DNA from 4 places in the Brevibacillus sp. WF146 genome. Region 4 is predicted to be linked to each of the others. Evidence: riboswitches for the same ligand, from Rfam matches in the RefSeq annotation. Region 4 holds a riboswitch; each other region holds the start of a gene.
What was found. A riboswitch is a leader RNA that binds a small molecule or an ion and turns the genes downstream of it on or off. The one in region 4 is predicted to bind S-adenosylmethionine.
Positions count from the first base shown of each region.

Region 1: another riboswitch for S-adenosylmethionine. It lies ahead of A6764_RS21435 (methionine ABC transporter ATP-binding protein); the one in region 4 lies ahead of A6764_RS08630 (homoserine dehydrogenase).
Region 2: another riboswitch for S-adenosylmethionine. It lies ahead of A6764_RS08020 (aminotransferase class I/II-fold pyridoxal phosphate-dependent enzyme); the one in region 4 lies ahead of A6764_RS08630 (homoserine dehydrogenase).
Region 3: another riboswitch for S-adenosylmethionine. It lies ahead of A6764_RS06510 (pyridoxal phosphate-dependent aminotransferase); the one in region 4 lies ahead of A6764_RS08630 (homoserine dehydrogenase).

Region 1 is NZ_CP109943.1:4,310,171-4,317,301, reverse strand. Features, by position in the region: gene A6764_RS21455 (methyltransferase) at 1-563, shown strand, start outside; partial or broken gene A6764_RS21450 (SDR family oxidoreductase) at 683-1,045, shown strand; gene A6764_RS21445 (MFS transporter) at 1,192-2,427, opposite strand; gene A6764_RS21440 (LCP family protein) at 2,616-3,596, shown strand; SAM riboswitch class I at 3,727-3,843, shown strand; gene A6764_RS21435 (methionine ABC transporter ATP-binding protein) at 3,926-4,939, shown strand; gene A6764_RS21430 (methionine ABC transporter permease) at 4,940-5,605, shown strand; gene A6764_RS21425 (MetQ/NlpA family ABC transporter substrate-binding protein) at 5,650-6,492, shown strand; gene A6764_RS21420 (peptide ABC transporter substrate-binding protein) at 6,664-7,131, shown strand, end outside.
Region 2 is NZ_CP109943.1:1,625,344-1,632,474, forward strand. Features, by position in the region: gene A6764_RS08005 (hypothetical protein) at 1-1,136, shown strand, start outside; gene A6764_RS08010 (DUF5665 domain-containing protein) at 1,140-1,472, opposite strand; gene A6764_RS08015 (pyridoxamine 5'-phosphate oxidase family protein) at 1,623-2,081, shown strand; SAM riboswitch class I at 2,171-2,285, shown strand; gene A6764_RS08020 (aminotransferase class I/II-fold pyridoxal phosphate-dependent enzyme) at 2,382-3,548, shown strand; gene A6764_RS08025 (trans-sulfuration enzyme family protein) at 3,545-4,747, shown strand; gene A6764_RS08030 (YhcN/YlaJ family sporulation lipoprotein) at 4,781-5,389, opposite strand; gene A6764_RS08035 (PhoH family protein) at 5,586-6,917, shown strand.
Region 3 is NZ_CP109943.1:1,343,952-1,351,082, reverse strand. Features, by position in the region: gene A6764_RS06520 (aminotransferase-like domain-containing protein) at 1-1,150, opposite strand, end outside; gene A6764_RS06515 (hypothetical protein) at 1,587-2,057, opposite strand; gene A6764_RS06510 (pyridoxal phosphate-dependent aminotransferase) at 2,352-3,536, opposite strand; SAM riboswitch class I at 3,640-3,751, opposite strand; gene A6764_RS06505 (efflux RND transporter periplasmic adaptor subunit) at 3,920-5,152, opposite strand; gene A6764_RS06500 (efflux RND transporter permease subunit) at 5,166-7,131, opposite strand, start outside.
Region 4 is NZ_CP109943.1:1,751,494-1,758,624, forward strand. Features, by position in the region: gene A6764_RS08615 (saccharopine dehydrogenase family protein) at 1-951, opposite strand, end outside; gene A6764_RS08620 (VOC family protein) at 1,356-1,709, opposite strand; partial or broken gene A6764_RS22375 (hypothetical protein) at 2,196-2,264, shown strand; SAM riboswitch class I at 2,455-2,562, shown strand; SAM riboswitch class I at 2,649-2,758, shown strand; gene A6764_RS08630 (homoserine dehydrogenase) at 2,848-4,140, shown strand; gene A6764_RS08635 (glycerol-3-phosphate responsive antiterminator) at 4,227-4,778, shown strand; gene A6764_RS08640 (MIP/aquaporin family protein) at 5,001-5,708, shown strand; gene glpK (glycerol kinase GlpK) at 5,775-7,131, shown strand, end outside.

The sequences.
Region 1 (7,131 bases), 1.9 Mb from region 4:
AGGCCATGTCGGACATGTCCCACCGGGTGGTGTCGGCCCTGGCGTACGATTTTTCCCCGTATGACAGGGTCATCGACGTGGGAGGCGGACACGGACGGCTGATGACCGCCATCCTGAACGCTCATCCGGGCCTGAAAGGGGTCATCTACGACGTTCCCTCCGTGATCGAAGGCACCCGGCGGCACATTGCGGAGGCCGGGCTCGCGGATCGGTGCGCGTGCATTGCCGGCAGCTTTTTCGAATCGGTTCCGGCGGGCGGCGATGTGTACGTGCTGAAGAACATCCTCCACGACTGGAGCGACGACGAAGCTGCTGCCATTCTCCGGAACTGCCGCCGGGCCATCCGGGAGGACGGAAAGCTCCTGGTGATGGAGATGGTCGTTCCGGCCGGAAACCAACCGCATCCGTCCACGTTGATCGATCTGGAAATGATGATCATGGCCACGGGAAGGGAACGGACCGAGGCGGAGTTTCGGACGCTTTTCCGGAAAGCTGACTTTGAACTGGAGCGAATCGTCCCGACGTCTGCATCCGTCTGCATGCTGGAAGGAATTCCTGTGTGACGGGGATGGCCCTGTCGACAGCAGCTTGCAGAGTGATCGTCAGCCCTCCGGCGAAAGAAGGGAGCCGGAGGGCTGACCATTTTATCGCAATGACGTATGAAACAACTGCTTGATAGGCCGGGGTGGCCAACGTGATCCGCGCCTTGGTGCCGGCCATGGTGGAAAGAGGGAGCGGTGTGATTGTCAACATCAGTTCCGGGGGGGGGGGCCGATACGGAGAAGCGCTGCTTGCCCCCTACTGCGCCTCCAAATTCGCCGTGGAGGGACTGACTCAGTCGCTGGCGCGAGAACTTCCGGAGGGGATGGCCGCGGTGGCCCTTGATCCCGGGGGGAGCATCGATACAGCGATGCTGCGCGCGTGTGCCCCGGAAGAGGTGGACAGTTCCCCGACGCCGGAGGAGTGGAGCCGTACCGCCGTGCCCTTCATTCTCTCCCTCGGTCCGCGAGACAACGGCAAGTCGCTTACCTGCCCGCGCCCGTAACCCCTGTCCACATGGAAAAACAGTCCTCATTTCCTGCTGGCGTGCAGGAAAAGGACTGTTTTTTTATCGTGATGGGACAGTCGGGCCGAGCTGTTTTTGCTGCCGTGTCAGGCAGCCGGACGCAGCCCGTTTGTGTGCCCGTTCCGTCAACAGGAGCGGGCCGGCTGATCGGCAGCTGTCCGCTTTTCCCGATGAAACGAAGCGTGGACCAGACAGAGCAGGACGGCCGCGGCGGACATGGCCGCTGCCAGGAGCAGCGTGGGCACGACGCCGCCTCCGTCGTACAGATGGCCCATCACCAGCGGGCCCAGCAGGCGCCCGACCGCCGTGATCGAACCCGACGCGCCGAGGTAAAACGGCGCGTTTTCTCCCGTCTTTTCCGTGATGAAGGTGGGGACGGCGGGAGCGACCAGCATCTCTCCAAAGGTGGTGATGATCATGCCGGCCACAAACGCGGCGTAGCTGTCATGAAAGAAAAGCATGAAGCCGAACCCGGCCGCGTAAAGGGCGGCGCTGGCCACCAACTGGGCGGGAAGGCTGTGCTTCACGATGCGTTTCAGCCAGGAGACGACCGGCTGCCCGGCAAAAATGACGATGCCGTTGATCGTCCACAGCCAACTGTAGGACGAAAGCGGCATGCCCTGTCCGGTCAGGTAGGGGGCTACGCCGGTATTCCAGACTGCGGTGGAAAAGAAGATAAAGGCCGAACCCAGCGCCATGAACAGGTACACCTGATAGCGGAGCAGCAGGGTCAGCGGCTGCCGGCCGCTCCGTTTGCCGGCATCATCGCCGCCCGCCAGCTCCTCGTGGGAGACGCGCCTCATAAAAAGGAAAAAGAACAAGGCGAACACAAAGGTGCTGGCGCTGTTCAGCAAAAACGTGAAGGCAAACGAAAAGCTGGCGATCAAACCGGCGAGAGAGGTGCCGATCGCCATGCCCAGGTTGTTGCCCACATACACGACATTGAACAGCTCCCGCCGCCGCTCCTTCCAGCGAAAGCCGACAAAGGCCTGAATCGCCGGGGAGGACACGTTGAACAAAAAGCCCATGCCCACCATCAATCCGATGTACACGGGCCAACTGTCGGTAAACGGAATGCCCACCTGCAGCGTTCCCTGCAGGACCAGCGAGCCGACAATCAACGGCTTGGGGCCGAGCCGGTGAAACAGGGCGCCCCCGGCAAACTGTCCGACAATGCCGGCCAGCGACTGCAGCATCAGGACGACACCCGCTTCGGCCATCGAACGGTGCAGATGCGTATGGACGTAAAGCGTGGTCAGCGGCCACATAAAAGCGCTGCCGGACGCGTTGATGCAGCTGGCGGCGAGAAAGAGCAGCACGTCCCGCGGGTATCGGCGAAACCAGTTTCTGGGGGAGATCATGCGCGGTCACCCTCTATCGGCAGGTTTTTCCATAGTATACCCATATTTATAAACTTTGTAAACTAAAAAGTTTAAAAACAAGATTCCAACCAAATAAAGGCTGCCCGGCTTCGACCAGATTCGAGTATACTAGTCAAAGTGGGGAGTATATCATCATCTCAGAAAGAGACAAAGGTGGCGTTTTCCAAATGCGCTTTTTGAAACGATTGCTGCTCTTCCTGATCGTGGCAGTCGCCGCGGCAGGGGGGTACTACGGATATTCGCTGTATCAGTTTGCCGAGGACATTCAGCAGCCCAACGTGATTGACCATCCTTCTGCCGGTGCGACGAAGGCGGCGGAGATTCCCGCGTGGGACGGCAAGGAACGCGTCAACATCCTGCTGATGGGCGTCGACCGGCGCGGCATGCGCAGCAGCACGCTGCCCCGCTCCGATTCGATGATGCTGCTCAGCATTGATCCGGTTGCGAAACGATACGATCTGTTTTCGATCTTGCGCGACACCTATGTGGAGATTCCCGGCCACGGCCATGCCCGGATCAATTCGGCGATCGTCGAAGGAGGGCCGGAATTGGCGATGGAGACGGTGAGCCAGTTTACCGGACTGCCGGTGAACCGGTATGTGATCACCGACTTCGAGGGCTTCAAGCATCTGATTGACGCCGTCGGCGGCGTGGAGCTGTACGTGGAGAAAAACATGCGGTACCGCGACCCCACCGACAAAGGCGTGTACGATATCGATCTGAAAAAAGGGCTGCAGCGGCTGGACGGCTCCAAGGCGCTGCAATACGTCCGCTTCCGTCACGACGCGACGTCCGACTACACGCGGACGGAGCGGCAGCGCAAGCTGATGGCCGCGCTGGCCGACCAGATGAAGAGCGGCACCACGCTGATCCAGCTCCCGTCCATTTTGAAGGAGATCACCCCGTACGTGCAGACCAACATCAGCTCGATGGACATGTTGAAGCTGGCGTCGCTGGGGTTGACGCTGAATACCCAACAGCCCGGCCAGTATCAGCTTCCGCCGATGGGGATGTTCCGCGAATCCAATCGCGCCGGTGCCGTCCTCATCCCCGATGTGGAGCAGGTTCAGGCCTTTATCCAGGAAAAACTGCAGCTCTCTCAACCGGAGGCGGAGTCTGATCGCGAAACGAGCGGCACGCAGAACTGATGCGTGCCGCAGCATGCGCGTGGGCCAACATCTTTTTCCTTTGTTTGCTATTGACAGAGTTTTTTTAAATGGAATATAATCCGATTTGTATCAACGTGAATACAAACAAACAGCATATACGGAGAAATTCTTCTTATCAAGAGAGGCGGAGGGACAGGCCCTATGAAGCCCGGCAACCGGCTCATCGCACAGATGGGTGTCGCGGTGCCAATTCCTACAAGATCGGCTGAATCTTGAGAGATGAGAAGGGTGGATGTGATCGGATAACGATGCAAACCCCTTTTTCATGTTGAAAAAGGGGTTTGTTCCGTATCAGGGAGGTGAACCGGATGATTCGTTTGCAAAACTTGCGCAAGAACTACACGGTACAAGGTAAGACGGTCCCCGCGCTGCTCGGGATTGACCTGACCATAGAAAAGGGAGAAATCTTCGGCATCATCGGACATTCCGGTGCCGGGAAAAGTACGCTGATTCGCTGCATCAACATGCTGGAGCGTCCGACATCCGGTCACGTAATCGTAGACGGCGTCGACCTGACCACGCTGGATGACCGCAAGCTGCAGGAGCAGCGGCGCCAAATCGGGATGATCTTTCAGCACTTCAATCTGCTCTCTTCGGCCACGGTGGCGGAGAACGTGGCCTTTCCCCTGAAGCTGGCGAAGCGGCCCAAGGCGGAGATTGACAAAAAGGTAAGCGAACTGCTCGCGCTGGTCGGCCTGGAAGCGCACCGCGACAAGTATCCGAGCCAGCTCTCCGGCGGGCAGAAGCAGCGCGTCGGCATCGCCCGCGCGCTGGCCAGCGATCCGAAAGTGCTGCTGTGCGACGAGGCGACATCCGCGCTCGACCCGCAGACGACCAATTCGATTCTCGCCCTGCTGCTGGACATCAACCGCAAGCTGGGACTGACCATCGTGCTGATCACGCACGAGATGCACGTCATCCGCTCCATCTGCGACCGCGTCGGCGTCATCGACGGGGGCGTCATCGTCGAAGAAGGCAGGGTTCTGGACGTGTTCCTCAAGCCGCAGCATCCGACCACGCGGGAGTTCGTGGAGCAGGTGGCTGATTCCGCCGAGCTGCGGGAAGCGGTGGCCCACGAAAAGGCGGCCGGCGACCGGACGATTGTCCGCGTCACGTTCCTGGGCGAAAAGACGTACCAGCCGATCCTGTTCCAGACCATGCAGGAGACCGGCACGATGTTCAGCATCCTGCAGGGCACCATTTCGCGGATGAAAGAGACGCCGTACGGACAGTTGGTCGTCGAATTGAACGGCGACCCGGAGCAGAGCAGCCGCGCCATCGAAACCTTGCGCCAGCGCGGCCTGGAAGTGGAGGTGATCTAAATGGGACTGACGTTTGAAAACGTCGATCTGACGGAAATCGGCCAAGCCACCCTGGATACACTGACGATGCTGGGCTTCTCGACGCTGTTTACCGTCCTGATCGGACTGCCGCTGGGCGTCCTGCTGTTTCTCACCTCCAAGGGACAGCTTCTGGAAAACCGCGCCTTTTACGCGATTGCGTCCTTTGTCGTGAACGTGCTGCGCTCGGTGCCGTTTATCATCCTGATGATCATGCTGATTCCGCTGACGAAGGTTCTGGTCGGCACGTCGCTGGGCGTCAAGGGAGCGATCCCGCCGCTGGTGATCGGGGCGGCTCCGTTTTTCGCCAGACTGGTGGAGACGTCGCTCAGGGAAGTGGACCGCGGCGTGATCGAAGCGGCCCAGTCGATGGGGGCGTCCAACTGGCAGATCATTTGGAACGTACTGCTGCCCGAATCCCGGCCGGGGTTGATTGCCGGTATTACGATTACCACCGTGGCGCTCGTCTCCTACACGGCGATGTCCGGCGTCATCGGCGGCGGCGGTCTGGGCGACCTGGCCATCCGCTACGGGTACCAGCGGTTCCAGACCGATGTGATGATCGTTACGGTCGTGATTTTGCTGGTGTTGGTTCAGATCTTGCAAACGCTGGGAGACAGACTGGTGATCCGCTTCAGCCGCAAGTAAGATCTTCACCATAAATATGAGGAAAGAGAAAGGGGAAATCATCCGTGAAAAAATGGGCTGTTTCCATTCTGTCCACTGTACTGGCATTGTCCTTGGCCGCATGCGGCAGTAAAACCGAAACCGCTCCGAATCCGGCCAACAGCGGTTCGGGCGGGGGCGAACAAAAAGAAATCACGCTGAAAGTGGGCGCTTCGCCTGTACCGCATGCTGAAATCCTGAAATTCATCCAGCCGAAACTGAAAGAACAGGGCATCAACCTGGAAATCAAGGAATTTACCGACTACGTGCAGCCGAACGTACAGTTGAACGAACAGCAGTTGGACGCCAACTTCTTCCAGCACATTCCGTACCTGGAGCAGTTCAACAAAGACCAGAACATGAACCTGGTGCCGGTCGTGCCGGTACACATCGAGCCGTTCGGCGCCTACTCCAAGAAAATCAAGAAGATTGATGAACTGGCGAACGGCGCAACCATCGCCCTGCCGAACGACCCGACCAACAACGGCCGCGCGCTGGCCCTGCTGGAGAAAAACGGCCTGATCAAGCTGAAAGACGGCGTCGGCATCAAAGGCACCGTAAAAGATATCGTCGAGAACAAGAAAAACCTGCAGTTCAAAGAAGTGGAAGCAGCCATGCTGCCGCGCGTTCTGGAAGAAGTGGATCTGGCGATGATCAACACCAACTACGCGCTGGAAGCCAATCTGGTGCCGACCAAAGACGCACTGATCATCGAAGACAAGGAGTCTCCGTACGCCAACTATCTGGTAGCACGTCCGGACAACAAGGACTCCGAGGCCATCCAAAAGCTGGCGAAAGAGCTGAACTCGCCGGATGTGAAGAAGTTCATCGAGGATACGTATAAAGGAGCGGTTGTGCCGGCGTTCTAAGCCCATCCCTCCCGTGACGCCCGAATCGGTTGATTCGGGCGTTTTCATTTTCATTTACAATTGGAGACGTTTTCATAAAACAAAATTAAACTTACTTAAAATCGCTTTAATATTACTAAAAGTACAGTATATTGATAGTGGATCTTTTTGGAGGATAAGGGGGAATGTTTCATGAAAAAGACAGTGTTTGCCGCGATGAGCTCCATCCTCGTACTGGGTGCGGCTCTGGCCGGCTGCGGCGGGGAAAAGGCGGCTGACCAGGCACAAGACAAGACGGAGCAGCAGGAAAAGACCGGACCGAAAGTGCTGCGCCTGAATCTGCCCAGCGAACCGCCGTCCGCCGACCCCGGACTGATCGAAGAAAACATCGGGGGTGCGATCGCCCGCGCCACCTTTGACGGACTGACCCGCATCGGGGAGGACGGCAAACCGCACGAATCCGTGGCGGAAAAGATCGACATTTCTGAAGACGGCCTCACCTACACGTTCCATCTCCGCGATTCGAAATGGAGCAACGGCGATCCGGTGACCGCCCACGACTTCGAATACGCCTGGAAGCGCGTACTTGATCCGAAGCTGGGCTCCACCTACGCCTACCAGCTCTACTGCATCAAAGGCGCCGAGGAATACAACAACGGC
Region 2 (7,131 bases), 130 kb from region 4:
TAAAAGAGATCGGTCTGGACGCCAAAATGCAGACGTACATCGAGGAGCATCCGGAAGAGTGGGAGCGCGTCTACCGCGAACACTACGCCGACATTTACCTGGAAGTCCGCTTTGACGTCAACAATCAAGGCTTCGTCAGCGTGAAGCCCGAGACCCACAACCAAACCACGTACATCAAAGGGAAAGTGTCCGACAATGTGACCAAAGTGGTCGTCGACAAGCCGAACGGCGGCACGATCGAAGTCGTTCCCACCGCGGAGGATACGTTCACCGTCAGCTTTTCCGCTATCGTAAGCGCCACGCCGCAGTACGCGACGGTCAAGGCGTACGTGGGCGACAAGTTGGTGGAAACCCGCAAGCTGCAGGTAAACACGGGAACCGCCGTGGAGACCGACGTGCTGATTCACGCCTTGGCGCTGTTGGATGGGAACAAACAGGAACTGAAAGTAAACGGCATCATCAGCCAGGAAGCGGACAAGGTGGTCGTGAAGTACGACGGCAAAACCAAAGAGGCGGACGTGAAAAAGCTGTGGAAAGGCGTCGGCTCTTACTCCGTCACCCTGAAGGGTGTACAGGCCGGCAAAGGCAAGGCGCTGGTCGAAGCCTACAAGGCCGGAAAGAAAATCGATTCCGAATCGGTGGAGCTGAAGGTAATCAACGCCGCTGACAGCGACAAGCCGCACAGCTACCGCATCGAGGGAACCGCTTCGATTAATGCAAAAGAGAAACAGATTCGCGTGAAAGGAAGCATTGACGGCCTCGACGATGAGGGCGGCAAGGGCAAGGTGAAGCTGTACGTCGTGGCGCCGGACGGCAAAAAGCACGAGGTAAAGGTGGATGGCGACGAGTTTGAGGTGAAACTGAGCTACAAAAACCGCTCCTACAACGCGAAAGCGGTACACCTCGAGCTGTACCTGGACGGCAAGCTCGTGGCCCAAGCCGACATTCCGCACAAAACGCCGGTCAACGGCGATGACGACGAGGAAGGCAAGGGGGAAGGCAAGGACAAGGATAAGCATTCGAAAGGCAACGCCTACGGCTATTGGAAAAAGCACGGCAATGACGACGAGGACAACCATGGCGGCAAGAACAACCATAAAGACGGCGACGACCGCGACGAGGACGATGACGAGTAAGGCTTACGGCCGATAGGCTTGCACGTAATCGATCAACTGGCGGATGTAATCGCCGATGATCGGGACGGACAGGAACTGGCTGAGGAAGGAGCCGAGCAGCGCCAGGACAATGGCCGTGCCGATCGTCAATCCCAGGCCCCGGGCAAGACCTGCGAGGAAGTTGATCCACAGCAGCTTGCTCGGGGCCGTATAGTTTTGAATCACGTCGGCCAGACGGATATCCTCCAGAAAGAGGGCGATTTTGTCCATCCGTTCGTTCAGTTTGCGCACTTCCTGAAGCTCTGCCAGCAGTTCGTCGATCTTGGCCAGCAAGCGGTCGGTGGGGGATGGGGGCATGCGGCTCTCCTCCTGTCTCGCGATCGTTCCCATTACGTATCAGTGTAGGAAAAAAACGGTGGAGAATCAAGGCGCCGGACGGAAAGGTTTGCCTATCGCCAGGCGGGTGGGTACAATAGACGTACATTCCCTTTTCAAGGAGGCATCGGAATGGCTGAAACCGTTTCCCAAACGCTTTCGGAGGAACTGTTCGCGCTTTTGCAGCAGGAGCGTTTTCTCACACTCGGGACCATCGACCACGAGACCGGCGCTCCGTCGCTCAGTTCCCTTTCCTGGACGTTTGCGCCGACGCCGCAGTTGATCCGTTTCGCGGTAGACAACCGCTCCCGCATTTTGGCCAACATTGCCAAGGAACCGCAGGTGGTGCTGCATTTGATCGGGGCTGGTTCCTCCTATGCCATCAACGGCAGGGCGACGATCAAAACGGAGCGGATGGAGAATGTTCCGCTGAAGCTGGCCATGGTGGAAGTGGCCATCGAGGCGGTTCGCGACGTGATGTTCTACGGCTCCCGCATCTCGGTCGAGCCCCAATATGAAAAGACGTACGACAAAAATGCGGCGGCCAAGCTGGACAACCAGGTGATGACCGCATTAAGGAACGCACAGTGATCGGGTACCAACGAGATGGAAAAACGGGTTGACAGGTACTTCCGATTCCGGTAGTATAAGGTCAACCAAAAGCAAATTGCATAGCAAACTTCTTATCCAGAGAGGCGGAGGGACTGGCCCGATGATGCCCGGCAACCAATCACCTGTGTACAGGGGATACTGGTGCTAATTCCTGCAGAGTGTAAACGCTCTGAAAGATGAGAAGGATTTGCTTACGTGAGCGTAAACAAAGCCTTCTTTTCAGAGAAAAGAGGGCTTTTTTCATTGCCCTCGGCCAATTCGTTGGAGGGAGAGATCCACATGCATCTGGAGACAAAATTGGTACAGGCGGGCGTCGCCAAAGACGAACGGACCGGAGCGATCAGCTTTCCCGTCTACTACGCCACCGCGTATCGCCATCCCGCCCTCGGTCAGAGCACGGGATACGATTACACGCGCACGGCCAACCCGACCCGGACGGTGCTGGAGCAGGCGATTGCCGAAGCGGAAGGGGGAGACGCCGGGTTTGCCTGCGCTTCGGGCATGGCGGCGGTTCACACGGTCATGGGGCTGTTCTCCCAGGGAGATCACCTGGTCGTATCGCTCGATCTGTACGGCGGGACGTACCGGTTGTTCGAGCAGGTGCTCTCACGCTACGGGCTTCGCTTCAGCTACGTCGACCTGCGCGACGTGAAGAACTTGGAAGAAGCGATTCGCCCAGAGACGCGGGCTGTCTTTGTGGAAACGCCGACCAATCCCCTGATGCAGATCACCGACATCGCGGCGGTGGCGGAGGTGGCCAAGCGGAACGGGCTGTTGACCATTGTGGACAACACGTTCATGACGCCCTACTGTCAGCGGCCGCTGGGGTTGGGGGCCGACCTGGTGCTGCACAGCGCGACCAAATACCTCGGCGGACACAACGACGTCCTCGCCGGACTGATCGTCACAAAGGGCGAGGAGTTGTCCGAAAAGATCCGGTTTTTGCACAATTCCATCGGAGCGGTGCTGGGTCCCCAGGACTGTTGGCTGCTGCTGCGGGGGATGAAGACCCTGGCCCTGCGGATGGAACGCCATCAGGCAAACGCCTATGCGATTGCGCAGAAACTGCGGGAACACCCTGCCGTGACGGACGTCTTTTATCCCGGCTTGGCGGAGCACCCCGGTTACGAGGTGCAGCGCAGGCAGGCCAGCGGGTTCAGCGGGATGGTCTCGTTCCGCCTCCGCTCGGCTGATCAGGTGGCGCCGTTTCTGGAGCGGCTGCGGATCGTATCGTTTGCGGAAAGCCTGGGCGGCGTGGAGTCGCTGTGCACCTATCCGGCGACGCAGACCCATGCCGACATCCCGCAGGAGATCCGCGAGTACGTGGGCGTGTGCGACCGGCTGCTGCGGCTGTCGGTCGGGATCGAACATCCCGACGACCTGATCGCCGATGTGTGTCAGGCGCTGGATGCCAGTCTCGCAGTGGCGGGAGGGAGTGTACGATGAACTTTGCCACCAAACTGCTGCACGGCACCAGTTGTATTGACCCGGTGACAGGGGCGGCCTCGGTGCCCATTTATCAGGCGTCCACCTTTCATCAGGCCGATCTGGACCGGCCCGGTGTCTACGATTACGCCCGTTCGGGCAATCCCACCCGGCATGCCCTGGAAGAGGCGATCGCCGTCCTGGAGGGAGGTGAGCGCGGATTCGCCTTTGCTTCCGGCATGGCGGCCATCTCCAGCGTGTTCATGCTGTTCTCCGCCGGGGATCACGTCGTGGTGGCGGAGGACGTGTACGGCGGCACCTACCGCTTCTTGACCAAGGTTCTTTCCCGCATGGGGATCACCGTCAGCTTTGTCGATACCACCTCGCTGGAGCAGGTGGAAGCGGCCATCCGTCCCGAGACCAAGGGCATCTACCTGGAAACCCCGTCCAACCCGACGCTGAAAGTGACGGATATCGCCGCTGTCTGCGCGCTGGCGCAACAGCGGGGACTGCTCGTGATCGTGGACAATACGTTCATGACGCCGTACTATCAGCGGCCGCTGGAGTTGGGCGCGGACGTGGTGATCCACAGCGCGACCAAGTTCATCGGCGGCCACAGCGACGTCGTGGCGGGGTTGGCCGTGACCAGGGAGGCGGCGTTGGGCGAGCAGCTCTACATGATCCAAAACGGCATGGGAGCGATCCTCGGCGTGCAGGATTCCTGGCTGGTGCTGCGCGGGTTGAAGTCCTTAAAAGCGCGCCTGGACGTCAGCACGCAGACGGCGGAAAAGCTGGCCCGTTGGCTTTCCACACACCCGGCGGTCAGCCGCGTCTACTACACCGGATTGCCGGAACACGACGGACATGACCTGCAAAACCGGCAGGCGAGCGGACACGGGGCCGTCCTCTCCTTTGACGTGGGCAGCCGCGAGCGGGCCAAAGCGCTGTTTGACCGCGTCAGGCTGCCGATCGTCGCCGTCAGTCTGGGCGCGGTAGAGACGATTCTTTCCTATCCGGCGATGATGTCCCATGCCGCCATGCCGCCTGCGGAGCGGGCACGGCGGGGAATTACGGACGGACTGATCCGCCTCTCCGCAGGGCTGGAGGACGCCGGCGACCTGCTTGAGGACCTGGGGCAGGCGTTGGACGCGCTCGGACCCGTAGAGCAGGCGGCAGACCGTGACGCGGCAGACGATAAACAGGCATTTTCCTGGGCGTAAGCCCGGAAAATGCCTGTTTTGTTTGGGGCGAGGTCAGCGGTTCACCGGGATTTTTTCGTTTCCCTGCGGTTTGGCGTTGCTGCTCTTGTTGATCCGCTGCTCGTTTTCCCTGGACGGCGTCTCTTCCCGCTTTCTCACGTCGCGCGGGAACTGCGGCATGAGCCGTCCGACGATGTCACCCAGTTCTTCGGCAAATCCGGCCACGGGATGGCCGCGCTGGATGTCGGCGGCCATTTCCCGCAGCCGCTGCACGATGTCGGGGTCGGCAGTGACGATGGCGTTCGCCCCTTGAGGATCCTCTTTCAGCGCCTCCGCCACCGAGTATTTGATCACGCCCACTTCCGGCCGGTCGAGATGGGCGTTGACATCAATGCCGACGACGGCCCACTTGCCCAGAACCACCGCTGTTGCGTTGTTGACGTTTTTCACCCGCGTGGCCAACTGCACCAGCCGATTGGCGGTTGCCTGCGGCGACTGGTTGTAGGCCGGGGACGGGGCGGTTTGCTGGACGCGCTGCGTTTCCGGCACAGCGCGGCCGGGCTGCGGAGCCGCCTGGTTGGCCGGCGGCTTGTTGCTCGACATGCAGGCGGAGAGGAGCAGGCTGACGCTGAGAATACAGATAGCTGTCCGTTTCACGGTCATACTTCCTTTCCCTGGTTTGCTGCAGTACGGCTGCATGGTTAGTCGTATTGTGTTCTGCCTACCCCGTTTTCATTCCCCCGCCTCTCGTCTATCCGTCCACCCCCCGTCATACACTGTAGTACATCGCGTTCGGGCAGCAGAGCATCCGGTCCCCAACTGCATACGATAGAGAAGATGGGTAATAGGAGGCGAGAATTTGAAGAAAATCTACGTACTGGACACCAACGTACTCCTGCAAGATCCGCGGGCGATGTTTTCCTTTGCGGACAACGAGATCGTCCTGCCCGCCGTGGTGTTGGAAGAAATTGATTCCAAAAAGCGCTACATGGATGAAATTGGCCGTAACGCCCGTTACGTGTCGAGGCTGTTGGACAGTTTCCGCGAACTGGGCCATCTGCATCAGGGCATTACGCTGGAGACAGGCGGTCTGTTTCGCGTAGAGTTGAATCACTCCTCGCTTCACAAGCTGCAGAAGCAGTTTACGGAATTTACCAACGACAACCGGATTCTGGCCGTAGCGCTAAATCTGCAGGAAGAGGAAAACCTGGCCCCAACCCCCCGTCCCGTCATTCTCGTCAGCAAAGATGCCCTGATGCGGGTCAAGGCGGATGCGCTTGGCCTGAAAGCGGAAGACTTCTTGTCCGACCGTGTCGTCGAGCACTCCAGCATTTACGCCGGGTGCCAGAAGCTGACGGTGGCTTCCCACATCATTCAAACCTACTACGCCTCCCGCAAGCTGAACCTGTCGGCCTGTTTTCCCCGTACCCGATTTTATCCGCACCAGTTTCTGATTTTAAAAGACGAAATCAATCCCTCGATCTCCGCAATCGGCAAGGTGGACGCGGAAGGCAGGACGCTGGAGATGCTGGTGACGAACGACGATCCCGTCTGGGGAATTCGCGCCCGCAACGTGCAGCAGCGCATGGCGATGGAACTGCTGCTGCGGGAGGAGATTCCGCTCGTCACCATGACGGGCAAGGCCGGAACCGGCAAAACGCTTCTGGCGCTGGCGGCGGGGCTGCTGCAGATCGAGGACCTGCAGACGTACAAGAAGCTGTTGGTGGCCAGACCCATTGTTCCCCTGGGGAAAGACATCGGCTTCCTCCCCGGCGAAAAGGAAGAGAAACTGCGGCCGTGGATGCAGCCGATTTATGATAATTTGGAATATTTGTTCAACACCAAGCATCCGGGCGATCTGGACAAGATCCTGGCCGGCATGGGAAGCATCCAGGTCGAGGCGCTGACCTACATCCGCGGACGCTCCATTCCCGGTCAGTTCATCATCATCGACGAGGCGCAGAACCTGACCAAGCACGAGGTGAAGACGATCCTGACCCGGGTCGGCGAAGGATCGAAAATCGTGCTGATGGGAGACCCGGAGCAGATCGACCACCCCTATCTGGACGAAAGCAACAACGGCCTGACCTACGTGGTGGAGATGTTCAAGGCCCAAAAGCTGGCCGGCCATATCAAGCTGGAAAAAGGGGAACGCAGTGTGCTGGCCCAATTGGCGGCCGATTTGCTGTAGGGATGCATAGAAAACAAAAAAAGGAGCACACTGTAGGATGTCGGGCCCGATGATTGATGGATCAACGGCGAAAAGCCTTGTCAGGAGGCGAAAAACCGTGGATGCTCATGATCATGCAGTCGACATTGGTCGGAATGGCGGAACCCGAGCTCTTTAGGTAGCGGACTCTAACGTGGAGGCTGAAGTGCCAAAGAGAATAACCGGTAGTACCCCA
Region 3 (7,131 bases), 410 kb from region 4:
TGGCCAGCTTGGTATCTTCCCTGTTCAACAGGGTGTAGTTTAGCCGCATCGTGTTCACCTGCGGTTCGGCCGCGTAAAACGGGATGCCCGGAACGAACGCGACGCCTTCGCGCACGGCCTGGGCGAGCAGTTTTTCCGAATGGACGTGCTCCGGCAGCTTCACCCAGAGGAACATGCCTCCCCGCGGCTTGTTCCAGGTAACGCCGCTCCAATTCTGGCTGGCCAGGAGCTGGTGCATCCATTCCATCCGCTCCTGGTAGGCGGCGCGGATTTTGCCGATGTGGGCGTCCAGATCGAAGTGGGACAGCAGTTGATGCAGCGCGATCTGGTCAATGGAGCTGGAGTGCAGGTCGACCGCCTGTTTCGCTTTGACCATCGTCTGGATCACCTGAGCGTCTCCGATCGCCCAGCCGATCCGCAGCGCCGGCGCCACCGTTTTCGAAAAGGTGCTGGTGTAGACGACCGCCGAACCGTCGGGATGCTGATCCAGCGAGAAGATGGTCGGATACGGCCCCTCCCCGTCAAACTGAATCTCGCCGTACGGGTCGTCTTCCAGGATCAGGATGTTGTTGTCGCGGCACTGGCGCAAGAGGCCGAGACGCCGTTCCAGACTCCATACCTTGCCGGTCGGGTTGGCAAACGTGGGAATCACATACGCCATTTTGGGACGGTACTGGGCGATCTTGCGGGCCAGATCCTCCATGTCCATGCCCTCGTCGTCCCCCTCCACCGGAACAGCGCGAATGCCGCGGAACTGAAAAAGCTGCACGGCAGCCAGATACGTGGGGTTTTCTACCAGCACGACGTCGCCTTCGTCCAGATAGACGCGACAGAGCAAGTCGACGGCCTGCTGGGAGCCGGTGGTCAGCAGCATGTTCTCCACGCCGACGTTCATGTTCTTTTGTTTCATCCTGGACGCCACCCACTCGCGCAGCGGCAGGTATCCGTCCGTCAGACCGTATTGCAGCGATTTCGGCCCTTGACTGAGCGCGCGGTCAAAAGCGCCTTTCATTTCTTCCAGCGGAAAAAACTCCTCCGCCGGCAGTCCGCCGGCCAGCGACAGCACCTGGGTGCCCTGCGTCAATTTCAGGATTTCCCGCACGGCCGAGGAGCTCAGTGCGTCAACCGAGTGTGAAAAAGAGTACTCCATGTTCCGTTCCCCCTTGATTGAGCTTATCCTTGTTGTATCACTCACGCCGGGAGAAGTCCAATCTATCCTTGCTATAAGTGGAATAGGTTTTGGCTATTGTTCTCTGATCTTCAAGTCTGCCCGTTCTACTATTTTGATAAACCATTCGATAGGTGATTCCAGATCGATGCCGGTGTAAAACCTTAGCGGATTCAGCGGGCACCACCGGTTTCGTTACGCCAACAAGCTCATGATCACAGCGAGGATGACCTTTTTCAACCTGGACTTCGCCAGCCGGCAGGTTCACACCCTCACCTGTGACAACTGCGGACTGATTCATTGGCTTGCCAAGAACATTGATCGCCTGCGGGATTCGGGCAAGCAAAAAGGGAAGCGTGAACCGCTTCCCGTCTACTTTCTCTGGAACGTTTTCGTCTCTTTGGCACGCCAGATTTCCCTACGCGATGCGAACAACCTGTGCCTTTTCCGTCTGCGGCAGGAACGGCAGATCGACGTGTTCCCGCGCCACGTCGAAGCCAATGTCTTCGGCAAGCAGCAGCGCTTCTTCACGGAACGTCGGCGTACAGCTTCCTTCGTTCAACTGGCACAGCCGCTTCAGGCGCTTCAGCCGCTCCGCCATCTTCTCCGCGCGCATCACCTCGTTGCGCAGCTCGCATACGTTTACGTGCACCGCGTCGGCAATCATGCTGATGTCATTGACATGGACAATGAGCCGCTTGCCCTCCTCCGTGACAAAACCGAGCGAGCAATACTGCGCGCCGGACATCTCCAGCCGCGTGAGAACGGCGTTGGCAAACTCCTCGCCGGACCGCAGGCGAATCAGGCCCGCTTCAACGGCGCCGCCTACCTTGCGCTCATTGGTGATGACCGTGTACATGTCGGTGTATCCGTTGATCTGATAGCGCATGACACCCTCCTGCCGAGCAAACGTGATCATTGAGATCAATTATCATTACCATACCTATCGTATAATGAAAATCATTATCTGTCAATGCTGAGAATGATTTTTACTGAGAATGGATTTTTTCGCATTGGCGCGGCATGGGTGATCGCCCCCGCCCTTTTCCATGCTATTCGCCCACCCGGTTTCGGGCTCTACGACACTCGCCTATTTGGGCCGGAAGTCACTTCAAAAAAATCAAACCGCCAAGGCCGTTCTGCGAACACCCTGGCGGTCAACTCTCATTCTCTAGGACATGAACTATTTTTTGCACGGGGAGAAAATACCCAAACGCTCAATCCGCTCCACCGCTTCCGCCAGCCGCTCTTCGCTGGCCAGCAGCGCGGCGCGGACGTATCCTTCGCCGGTGGGACCGAAGCCGACGCCTGGCGCGACGGCGACATGGGCCTTCTCCAGCAGCAGGTCGGCAAAATCGGCGGACGTAAACCCTTTCGGCACCGGCAGCCAGGTGAAGAACGATCCCTGCGACGGTGCCGCCTCCCAGCCGATTCGGTGCAGGTTGGAAAACAGTGCGTTGCGCCGGCTTTCGTAGACGGCGACCAGCTCGCGGACACACTGCTGGGAATCGGTCAGCGCCCGGGCCGCCGCCATCTGGATGGCGCCGAACAGGCTGCAGAAGTAGTGGTCCTGGATCAGGTTGATCAGCCGGACCAGTTCCCGGTTGCCGACCATCGCGCCGACGCGCCAGCCGGCCATGTTGTAGGTCTTGGACAGCGTGTAGAACTCCACGCCCACTTCTTTGGCCCCCGGCACCTGCAGGAAGCTGACCGGCTTCTTGCCGTCGAAGCTGATCGCTCCGTAGGCGAAGTCGTGGCAGACGACGATTTCGTGCTTGCGGGCGAAGCGGACCGTCTCTTCGAAAAATTCGAACGGCGCATTGACCGCTGTCGGATTGTTGGGATAGTTCAGGAACATCAGCTTGGCCTTGTCCAGATCCTCCCGGGCCAATTCGCCGTAATCCGGCAGGAAGCCGTTCGCGGCGCGCAGCGGCATCATCACCATCCGCCCGTCGGCGATCGCCACGCCCGACCAGTAATCGGGATAGCCGGGATCCGGCACCAGGGCCACATCGCCCGGATTGAGCAGCACCTGGCAGATTTCCACCAGTCCGGTCTTGCTGCCGAACAGGATGGCCACTTCCTCTTCCGGGTCCAAATCGACGTCAAACTCCTGCTTGTACCAGTGGGCGACGGCCCGTTTCAGCTCCGGACGGCCGCTGAACGGCGGGTATTTATGGTGGACCGGCCGGGCCGCATGGGCCTGCAGTTCCTCAACAATGTGCGGCGGCGTGGGCAGATCGGGGTTACCCTGCCCCAGGTTGATCACGTCATGGCCGGCGGCAATGGCTTTGTTCACTTTTGCCACCAGCGAGGCAAAAAACTGCGTCGGCAGTCGGTCAATCATGGCGGACGGTTGGATGCGCATCGGTCTCTCGTTCCTTTCCCTCGGGTAAATCGTGCAGACATCGGCACGTAGGCAAAAGCCCCTTTTTCCTGTACAGAAAAAGGGGCAGATCGACATCTCCACGTTCTTATCTGTCAGGAATGCTCCTGCTGGAATTGGCACAGCATCTGCCGCCGTACGGGCAGATCCGCTGCCGGGCTTCATCGGGCCAGTCCCTCCGCCTCTCTGGATAAGGTCATTGCATGCTATTCGGTTTCGATTGCGTCACAGCTTCATGCCAGCACACATCCGGCGGGACGGCGATCATGCCGGTCCCTCGTCACGACGTCCGTTCACGGTCACCGCAGCGTCCGGACTGCGCTGGTTGGTAATCTCTTTCATACTACTTGAGCAAAACGGCAGTGTCAAGATGTCGGCTGGATGTGCACTTTGGCGCCGTCCTTCAGCAGCGTCTGGCCGCGCACGACGATTTTCTCGCCTTCCTTCAGGCCCGCCTTTACCTCCACCAGATCGCTGGATTCGGTGCCGGTCTGGACTTCCACTTTTTTCGCCGTGTCGCCTTCCAGCTTGTAGACGAACCGCTTGCCGTTCTCGTCAAAGACGGCCTTGAGCGGCACCACCAGCATGTTGGCGGCCTGCTGTTTCGCAAACTGGATGCTGACGACCATGTCCGCCTTCAGCGAGGCGTCCTGCTTGGCCAGGGAAATCTCCACCGGATACGCGCGCAGCGTCTGGTCCATCACGGGACTGATCGCGCTCACCGTGCCGTCCAGCTCCTTGGAGAGGGCGGAGATCTGGATCTTCACCTTGTCCCCTTTTTTCACCGACGTTACTTCCTCTTCGGAGAGGTTGGCCTTGACGATCAGCGGGTCGGTATCCACGATGGTGACCACCGGCGATTGCGGCGAAGCCATCTCCCCTACCTGTCCGTTGACGGCGGAGACGAAGCCGGAGATCGGGGCGGTCACCGTCGCGTTGGCCAACTGTTCACGGGCGTTTTCCAGCGAGACGCGGGCCTGTTCCACGGATGCCTGGGTGACGGCCACTCCCGTCCGCTTTTCTGCCGCCTCCAGCGCCTGCTTGGCGTTGGCATACGCCGTCTGCGCGTTTGTGAGGGTCGCCTGTGCCTGTTCCAATTGCTGAGGAGACACCGCCCCCTGATTGTACAGTTCGGACATGCGCTGGTAGTTGCGTTCCGCGTCCCGCAGCGCCTGCTCGGCCTGCACCAGACCGTTTTTCGCCTGCTGCAGCCCTTGGCTGGTGGTGGCATCACTCTGCTTCAGGTTGGCTACGGCGAGGTCGTACGCCGCCTGCGCCTGCTGCACCGCATTCACCAGGTCCGTTTTTTCCAGGGAGAAGAGCACCTGTCCCTTTTGGACATACTGCCCCAGTTTCACGTTCAACTGCACGATCTTGCCGCTCACTTTGGGCGCCAAGGTGACTTCCTTGTTGGGGGCCAGTTTCCCGGTTACCCCCGCGCGCGTGGACACGCTTCCTTTTTTCACTGTATCGACTTGTACCGGCACCGGCTTGTTTTCCGTTTGCGTCTGCTGCGTGGCCGCATCCGGAGCCGTACAACCTGCCAGGGCGACTGCCAGGGCCAGCAGCAGCCCAAGACTTCCCTTGTTCATCTTCATACCGTGTAGCCTCCTATCCCAACGTCGGCATTTCCTGGCCGGCCGATTTTTTCTGCTTGCGTTTCTCTTTGCGATTGCGCCATTTTTGACCCAGATCGTCAAACCAGGAGTAGACGACCGGAATCAGCACAAGCGTGATCAGCGTGGAGAAGCTGAGACCGAAGATGACGACAACAGCCATCGGCGCCTGCGATTCGTTCCCGTCCCCGCCGCCAAAGGCAAGCGGCGTGATCGCCAGAATCGTCGCCAGCGTCGTCATCAGAATCGGACGCAGCCGGATCGGACCTGCCTGGAGGATGGCCTCGTTCCGCTCCACGCCCCGTTTGCGCAGTTGGTTGACGTAGTCGATCAGGACGATCGCGTTGTTGACGACAATCCCGATGAGCAGGATGTACCCGATCAGCGCCGGAACGCTCAGCGGATAGCCGGTCGTAAGCAGCCCCACGACCACGCCGATGAACGTCGGCGGGATGGAGAACATGATGATAAACGGCGTAAACAGGGATTCAAACTGGCTGGCCATCACCATGTAGACCAGCGCGATCGACAGAATGATCGCCAGTCCCAGGCTTCCGAACGACTCGGCCATCTCCTTGCTCTGTCCGCCGACTTCGATCGTGTAGCCGTCCGGCAGCGACAGCGCGTTCAGCTTGGCCGTCACGTCACGGGTAACGGAGTTCAGGTCGCGTCCGACAAACTCGCTGCTGATCGTCACTTCCCGCGTCTGGTTGGTCCGTTTGATCAGCTGCGGCACGTCCTTTTTGACGATCTCGGCGACGGAAGAGAGGGCGACCTGCGCGCCGCTCGCCGTCGGGATGCGCAGCTGCTGCAAGTAGCTGATGTCGTCCTGATACGACTTGGGCAGCATGATTTTCACGTCAATCTGGTCGTCTCCCGTCTGGTAGGTGGTGACCGTCATACCGTCAAACGCCGTGCGCACGTTGGACAGCACCTGACTGGTGGTCAGCCCGTACAGGCTCGCCTTTTGCGGATCGACCAGCACCTGCACTTCCTGGCGCGTTTCTTCCAGCGAGGTGGTGACGTTGCGCGTGCCCGGCACCTGCCTGATCTCACCGGCGATGATCGAGCTGATGTCTTCCAGCACGTCGAGGTTATCCCCGCGCACGCTCACTTCCAGCGGTGCCCCCATCGGGCCGCCCGACTGGTCCATTTCTTTTACCTCAATCTCCGCTCCCGAGATGTCGGCCAGCTTTTCGCGCAGCTGTTCCGTCACCTGCTCGGTGCTGACGGAGCGCCGATCCTTGGGCACCAGCTTCACCTGCAGCTGCGCCTGGTTGGACGTGGCGGTTGCGATCAGCGCGGGACCGCCGCTGGATCCGATCGAGGTGTACAGCTGCTCCATTTCCGGCAAACCTTTTACGCGTTTTTCCACTTCCGCGACGACTTTTTCCGTCTCCGCCAGCATGGTGCCGTTCGGCATCTTGATGGAGATGGAAATTTGCCCTTGGTCCATCTTTGGTATAAATTCTGCGCCGACTTTGCCGGAGAGGACGACGGCGCCGACAAACAGGGCAATCGTCACGACAAACACAGTCTTGCGGTGGCCGAGGGCCCATTTCAGCAGGCGGCCGTAGCCGCGCGCGATTTTGTTAAATCCTTTGTTGAACCACATCACCGGATTGAAGCCCCGGTAGTTGGACACTTTCTCCCCTTCGGTGTGCGGCACTTTTTTCAGCCAGCGGGAACTGAGCATCGGCACCAGCGTCAGCGAAGCCAAGAGCGCCGCGATGTGCGAGTAGACGACGGTCAGCGCCAGCGGGCCAAACAGCTCGGAGGCCAGCCCTTCGACGAAGACGATCGGAGCAAATACGGCGATTTGCGCCAGCGCGGAGGCCATCACCGCCGTGCCCACTTCCTTGGAACCGAGCCGGGCCGCTTCCAGCATGCCCTTGCCCTGCTCCCGGTAGCGGAAGATGTTTTCCAGAATGACGACCGCGAAGTCTACCAGCGACCCCAGC
Region 4 (7,131 bases):
TCGCTTGTTGTCCTTTTTTCCTTTGACGAGCGCGCCGACGCAGGAGTAGCCGTGAATTTTGCCCGCCAGGTCGGCCGGTTTCGGCATCGAGGTGACGACCACGTCGCGCGGCGCCACCTTTACGCCTTTGACGTCGATCTCCTCGTCGCTGTCCAGCCCCAGGTAGCTCAATACCTGCAGCGTATTGACGAAGTCGGGGTGCAGGGCGTACTTGAAGTCCACGTACCTGCATCCCTTGGCCCGGCCGATGGTTTCGCCCAGGGTGGTGGCCTCCTCGTGCTCGACGTTGTAGCAGTCGAGCCAGCCGATCGGTTCGGGGAATTCAAACTCCTCCTTGTTGGCGAACGGCGTCGGGAAATACTGTTCCCCTTTGTCCGCGGTCCAGTAGTTAGGCTTGGCGAGACACTCCTGGATGGCGGTCTGCGGGCTGAAGTAGGAGCAGAAACCGTCGTAGTCGACGACGGAATTGTCGCCGTCGCGGATCAGAATGGCATCCACTTCGTCCAACTGATCGACGGCGTACCGGGCCGCGATGTTGGAAAAGCCGGGGTCGCACCCCAAGCCCATGATGCCCAAGAGGCCGGCCGCTTTGAACGCGTCGTTCCAGGCCAACTGTTTGCGGAGCCACTGCGGCCCGCTGGAGGCGGTATCAATGTAATGCGTTTTCGTGTTCAAGCACGCTTTCATCACTTCGAAGTTGTTTTCGGGCAAACCGATGTGCAGCAGTACGTCGATGTCGCCCAGAATGGCCTGGACGCTCGACACGTCGCGGGCGTCCACCCGCTTCACCTGAATCTCCACGTCGGTTTCCCGGCGCAGTTCGGCGGCCAGTTCTTCCGCCGGACCGATGGAAATGTCGGCCAGCACCAGTTTTTCCAAGTAACGCGACTTCACGATTTCGCAGGCGCTCACTTGTCCAACGCCGCCAACACCTACTATTGCGACTCGCATAGAGTCCTCCTTCCGTATGTGGGCAACGGTCTATCTTCGCATTCGAAACAGCCATTTTTGCAGATGAAGATCGATATCGGCGGGGTGCACCGACACTTGGGCAGTCATGTCAATCGGCTCCCGAGGGCGCAGGTTCATGAGAACAACCTCCTTGTGTTCGAGTGGTCATTCGTGTACACGGGGGGAAAAGCGAGGGGGCTTAGGGGGAAGGCAGCGATACCGCATGGGTGCTGTCACCTCCTTTTCCAGTCATGGACGAAAAAGTTCGAGCAAGCCGTGTCGCGCGGGGATAGTACATGTGTATTCATCTGCCCGGACGTCCCATGCGCTCGGCAGGGGAGAAAAAATCCGGACCCCAAAAGGAAAGGTCCGGTCTCCGGGAACTAGAGAGGCGGCGCCGCCGGTCAGGACTTGTATTGAATCAAGCCGAATCCGAGCCCTGTCGGATCGACCAGATAGGCCAGGTGAAAATCATCGAAATCCATTGGTTCCCGGACGATGTTGGCCCCGTTTTCCACCGATTTGGCGATCGCCTCCTCGATCGAATCCACCTCGATGATGATGCGGGTGCCGTGCGGATAGTCAGGCGGCCCCAAGTCAATGCCGCCGTTGATGCCCGGACGGTCATCGGAGCCGGTTGTCACCGCGTAGTAATCCCACCGCGGCTCCGCGATGTTCCAGCCGAAGACGGTGGAATAAAACTGAACGGCTCGCTCGGGGTTTTGGCTGCTTAATTCGAACAGGACGACACGTGCCATGAGGAGCACTCCTTTCGTAATAGAGGGAATCATATCCAATTCCCTGCCGCCAAGGGAAACCCCTCTTTCTTTGCGTATAAAGAAAATAGGAACCACCTTAACCCACCTGACCCTTGAAGAAGCGAACCAGAAGAAAACGTGCCTGCGGCCGCGCAAAAAAGTAGAATAAAGAGAGGAAACAAAGAAACCCCCTTTTTCACGGAGGAGACGACATGATCCGTTCGATCACAGGGCAGGAACTTTCCGCCCTGCAGGAGCGTTTGTGTTTGGAAGAAGTGTACATCCTGTACAGCAACCTCTTTGTGCGGGCGGACAGATGCATCGCGCTTGCGCAGACACACAACGAAGAGATTTGTCTGGTAGGAACCTATCTGAAAGGCTTGCCTTTCCACGCGTTCACCTTCCATGTATGTGAGCTTTCGAAAGGAAGAACTGACGGAAACGCCTCATATCGGCTTGTTTTCCCCTGCCGGCGACCTCATGTCGATGGCCGGGTTTCACATTTTTCACGAGCGCTATGTGGAGATCGGCAATATCGGCACTTCGCCAGCCCACCAAAACAGAGGATGGGGAACGCGGATCACGTCGGACATTTGCCGGCTGGCACGGGAGAAATCGCCGCACGTTACGCCTATCTCGAATGCTGCTGTGACGTTCGCGCGTGCCGCACGCGGCGCCGTCTGCCAGATTCTTGTTGACGAACAACCTGGCATTCTTTACAATGATACCCAACAGGTAAACACTGTTCTTATCCAGAGCGGCGGAGGGACTGGCCCGATGAAGCCCGGCAACCGTCACGAGGTGCGTGACCAGGTGCCAATTCCTGCAAGACAGAGGTCTTGACAGATAAGAAGCGGGTTCGTTTGATACGGATGCAGGCCTTCTTCTTGTCGGAGAAGGCTTTTTCGTTCTTCTGTTCCTGAACTTCATAGGACTTCTTTCTTATCCAGAGAGGTGGAGGGACTGGCCCGATGAAGCCCGGCAACCGTCACGCGGTATGTGACAAGGTGCCAATTCCTGCAAGACACGCGTGTCTTGAGAGATGAGAAGGAGGCTCGGGCGCAATGCACACAAGCCTTCTTCGAATCGGAAGAAGGTTTTTTCGTGTTGTACAAGACAAAAACGGGGTGGGAGAAACATGAGCGTGGTAAAAGTGGGCTTGTTGGGATTGGGAACGGTAGGCGGCGGGGTGGTCAAGACGATCCGCGCGCAGCAGGAGAAGCTGTCGGCCCGGCTGGGCAGGCGCATCGAAATCGTCAAGGCGCTGGTGCGCGACACGCGGAAGCAGCGGGCCGTGCAGGTGGAGCCGTCGCTGTTGACGACGCGGTTTGCCGACGTTCTGGAAAGCGACGTGGACATCGTCGTGGAAGTGATGGGCGGCGTGGAGCCGACCTACGACTACGTGCGGGCGCTGATCCAAAAGGGCTGCCATGTGGTGACGGCCAACAAGGAACTGCTGGCCAAGCGCGGCGCGGAGCTGGTGGAACTGGCCAACCGGCACGGCGTCCATCTCGCCTACGAAGCCAGCGTCGCCGGGGGGATTCCCATCCTCGGCGTGCTGCGCCAGTTCCTCAGGACCAACGACATTACGGAGGTGCGCGGCATCCTCAACGGAACGACCAACTTCATCCTGTCGCAGATGGAGGAGGCGCAGCTGCCCTACGCGGACGTGTTGAAGCAGGCGCAGGAGCTGGGCTATGCGGAGGCCGATCCGCGCTCCGACGTGGAAGGCTGGGACGCCCTGTACAAGCTGTACATTCTGGCGCAGCTCGTGTTCGGCGAGTCGCTGCCCCTCTCCGCCATCGAGCGGCAGGGGATTGCCGACCTCTCGCAGGGCCACATCCGGCTGGCGAAAGAGCTGGGGTACCGGATCAAACTGCTGGCGCAAGCGCGCCGGGAAGACGGCGGTCTGCACCTGTCCGTGCGGCCGACGCTGGTGCCGCTGGGGCATCCGCTGGCGCGCATCCGGGATGCGTACAATGCCGTCCAGGTGGAGGGCAGCCTCGTCGGCGACCTTTTGTTCACCGGCAAAGGGGCGGGCGAACTGCCGACAGCCAGCGCGGTCGTGGAGGATCTGGCCTTCTTGCTGACCCAGCCGTTTACGCCTCATCCCGCCTGGCGGGAACGGCCGACGGCGGTCCCGTCCAGCCGGCTCTCATCCGGCCTCGACTTCTGTTTTCTGGAAGGGACAGCGGCCCGCGTGACGCCGGAGCAGGTGCTGCTGTTCCTCGAACGGGCGGGAGTCGCCGTCCGCAGGCTGACCGTCCAGTACGATCCGGGCAGCGTCCTGCGCGTGGGCTTGCTCGCCGCCGGACTCAGGGAGGAGCACGCGGAGCTCTTGGGACGGGACTTCGGCCTGCAGGCGCGGCTGTACCCCGTGCTGGAGGCGGCCGACGATCGTGGTGCCGTCGAAGGGACTGTGGGTTGGTAAACAAGCGTCCAACTCCCCATCGCATTCGCCGGGATTTTTTGGCATGATAGAAGCGGAGCACTTCTTCTTCAAGGGGATGAGGACACATCATGCTGGGTTCGCAAACCATTCTGCCGGCCATTCGCCACATGAAGGAGTTTGAGCGCGTCCTGGAAAGCCGGTACGACACGATCATTCTGCTGGAGAGCCATATCTGTCAACTGAAAAGCATCGCCGACCTGGCGCGCCGGCACGGAAAAAAGCTGTGGCTGCACGCCGATCTGGTGCAGGGGTTGAAAAACGACGAGCACGGCGCGCTGTTTCTCTGCCAGGAGATCAAGCCGGCCGGCGTCATTTCCACCCGTTCGCAGGTGATCACGACCGCCAAAAAGAAGGGCTTGGTCACGGTGCAGCGCCTGTTTTTGCTGGACTCCGGCGCGCTGGAGACAAGCTACAAAATCCTCGAGCAGACGAAACCCGATTTCGTGGAAGTCCTGCCGGGGGTCATGCCGCACATCATTACGGAAATCCGTGAGCAGATCCGGATTCCGATCATCGTCGGCGGGTTTATCCGCACCCGGGAGGAGATCGAGAGCGCTCTGGCGGCGGGAGCCATCGCCGTCACCACCTCTGATCGAAACCTGTGGAAACAACTGTAAAAAAGTGGTTGACAACGCTTTCACGTCCGCTTATGATTGATTCCAGAAGGTCATACGTCGGATGAGATCAGGAGATCCACCTATTTCTCTAGTGTTTAAGTTCCCGTGGGCTTAAGCAGTGGTTGATAGGTGGATTTTCTGTTTTCTTCCAGGGAGGTGAACGGCGAAAAGGGGGGAGCCGGTCCGGTCTCATCATAAAAAAGAAGAGAGTGGGGGAACATGATGTCGGCGTATTGGGCGGAACTGATCGGGACCATGATGCTGGTGATTCTCGGGGACGGCGTCGTGGCGGGCGTCGTGCTGAACAAGTCCAAGGCGCAAGACGGCGGATGGATCGTGATTACCATGGGCTGGGGCTTTGCCGTCGCCTTTGCCGTTTACGCGGTCGGGGGAGTCAGCGGCGGCCATCTGAATCCGGCCGTCACCATCGCGCTCGCGTCGATCGGAGCGTTCGCTTGGGAGCTCGTGCCCGGGTACATCCTGGCCCAGATGGCCGGGGCGTTTCTGGGGGCTGTGTTCGTCTACCTGTACTACCTGCCGCACTGGAAAGAAACCGCTGACCCGGCGGCCAAACTGGGGGTATTCTGCACGGCTCCGGCGATTCGACACACGTTTGCGAATGTTCTCAGTGAGGGGTTGGGCACGTTTTTTCTCGTGTTCGGCCTGCTGGCCATCGGCGGCAACACGTTTGCCGAAGGGCTCAATCCGCTGATTGTCGGCTTTTTTATCGTCGCCATCGGCATGTCGCTCGGCGGGACCACCGGCTACGCGATCAATCCGGCGCGCGATTTGGGGCCGCGCCTCGCCCACTTCGTCCTGCCGATCGCGGGCAAAGGCTCATCCGACTGGAGCTACGCCTGGATTCCGGTCGTGGGGCCGATCGTCGGCGGGACGGCGGGAGCGCTCGTATTCAAGACCTTGTTCGGCTAAGCGGTCGGCCCGGGCCGATTGACGCAGCGAGGGATCGGGAGAAAACGATGAAGGGGGATGTGACGGATGGAAAAGCGGTACGTATTGGCCATTGACCAGGGCACGACCAGTTCCCGTGCCATTTTGTTCAACCGGGAAGGGAACATGGTGGGAGCGGCCCAGAAGGAGTTCACGCAGTTGTTTCCCCGGCCGGGCTGGGTGGAGCACGACGCCATGGAGATCTGGTCGTCCGTCGTCGGCGTGATCGGCGAGGTGCTGGCCATCCACAACATCAGCGCCCAGGAAGTGGCCGCGATCGGCATCACCAACCAGCGGGAGACGACCGTCGTCTGGGACAGACAGACCGGCCTGCCGGTCTACAACGCGATCGTCTGGCAGTCCCGCCAGACGGCGGAGATTTGCGAGGTGCTGAAGGCGCAGGGACTGAACGATCGGTTTCGCGAACGGACCGGCCTTTTGATCGACGCCTACTTCTCCGGCACCAAGGTCAAGTGGATCCTCGACAACGTGGAGGGAGCACGGGCCAGGGCGGAACGCGGCGAGCTCTTGTTCGGCACCATTGACACCTGGCTGATCTGGAAGCTCTCCGGCGGTCGGGCGCACGTGACCGACTACACCAACGCGTCCCGCACGCTGATGTACAACATTTTCGACCTGCGCTGGGACGACGAGCTGCTGGAGCACCTCACCGTGCCGAAAGTGATGCTCCCCGAAGTGCGCTCCAGCTCGGAAATCTACGCGCATACCGACAAAGACCTCTTCTTCGGCGTGGAAGCGCCCATCTCCGGGGCGGCGGGAGACCAGCAGGCCGCCCTGTTCGGCCAGGCGTGCTTTGAGGAAGGCATGGCGAAAAACACCTACGGCACCGGCTGCTTCATGTTGATGAACACCGGAAAAAGACCGGTCCGCTCCGAACACGGCCTGTTGACCACGATCGCCTGGGGCATCGACGGCAACGTGGAGTATGCGCTGGAAGGAAGCATTTTTGTCGCCGGTTCCGCCATCCAGTGGCTGCGCGACGGCCTGCGCATGCTGAAATCGGCGGCGGACAGCGAAGCGTACGCCAGCCGCGTGGATTCGACCGAGGGTGTCTACGTGGTGCCGGCGTTCGTCGGCCTGGGCACGCCGTACTGGGACAGCGACGTGCGCGGCGCCGTCTTCGGCCTGACGCGGGGCACCAGCAAGGAGCACTTCATCCGCGCCACGCTGGAATCGCTGGCCTACCAGACGAAAGACGTGCTCACCGCGATGGAAGCCGACTCCGGCATCACGCTGAAAAAGCTGCGCGTGGACGGCGGCGCGGTGAAGAACGACTTCCTGATGCAGTTCCAGAGCGACCTGTTGGGCGTGCCGGTGGAACGTCCGCAGGTAAACGAGACGACCGCCCTGGGAGCGGCCTATCTGGCCGGTTTGGCGGTGGGCT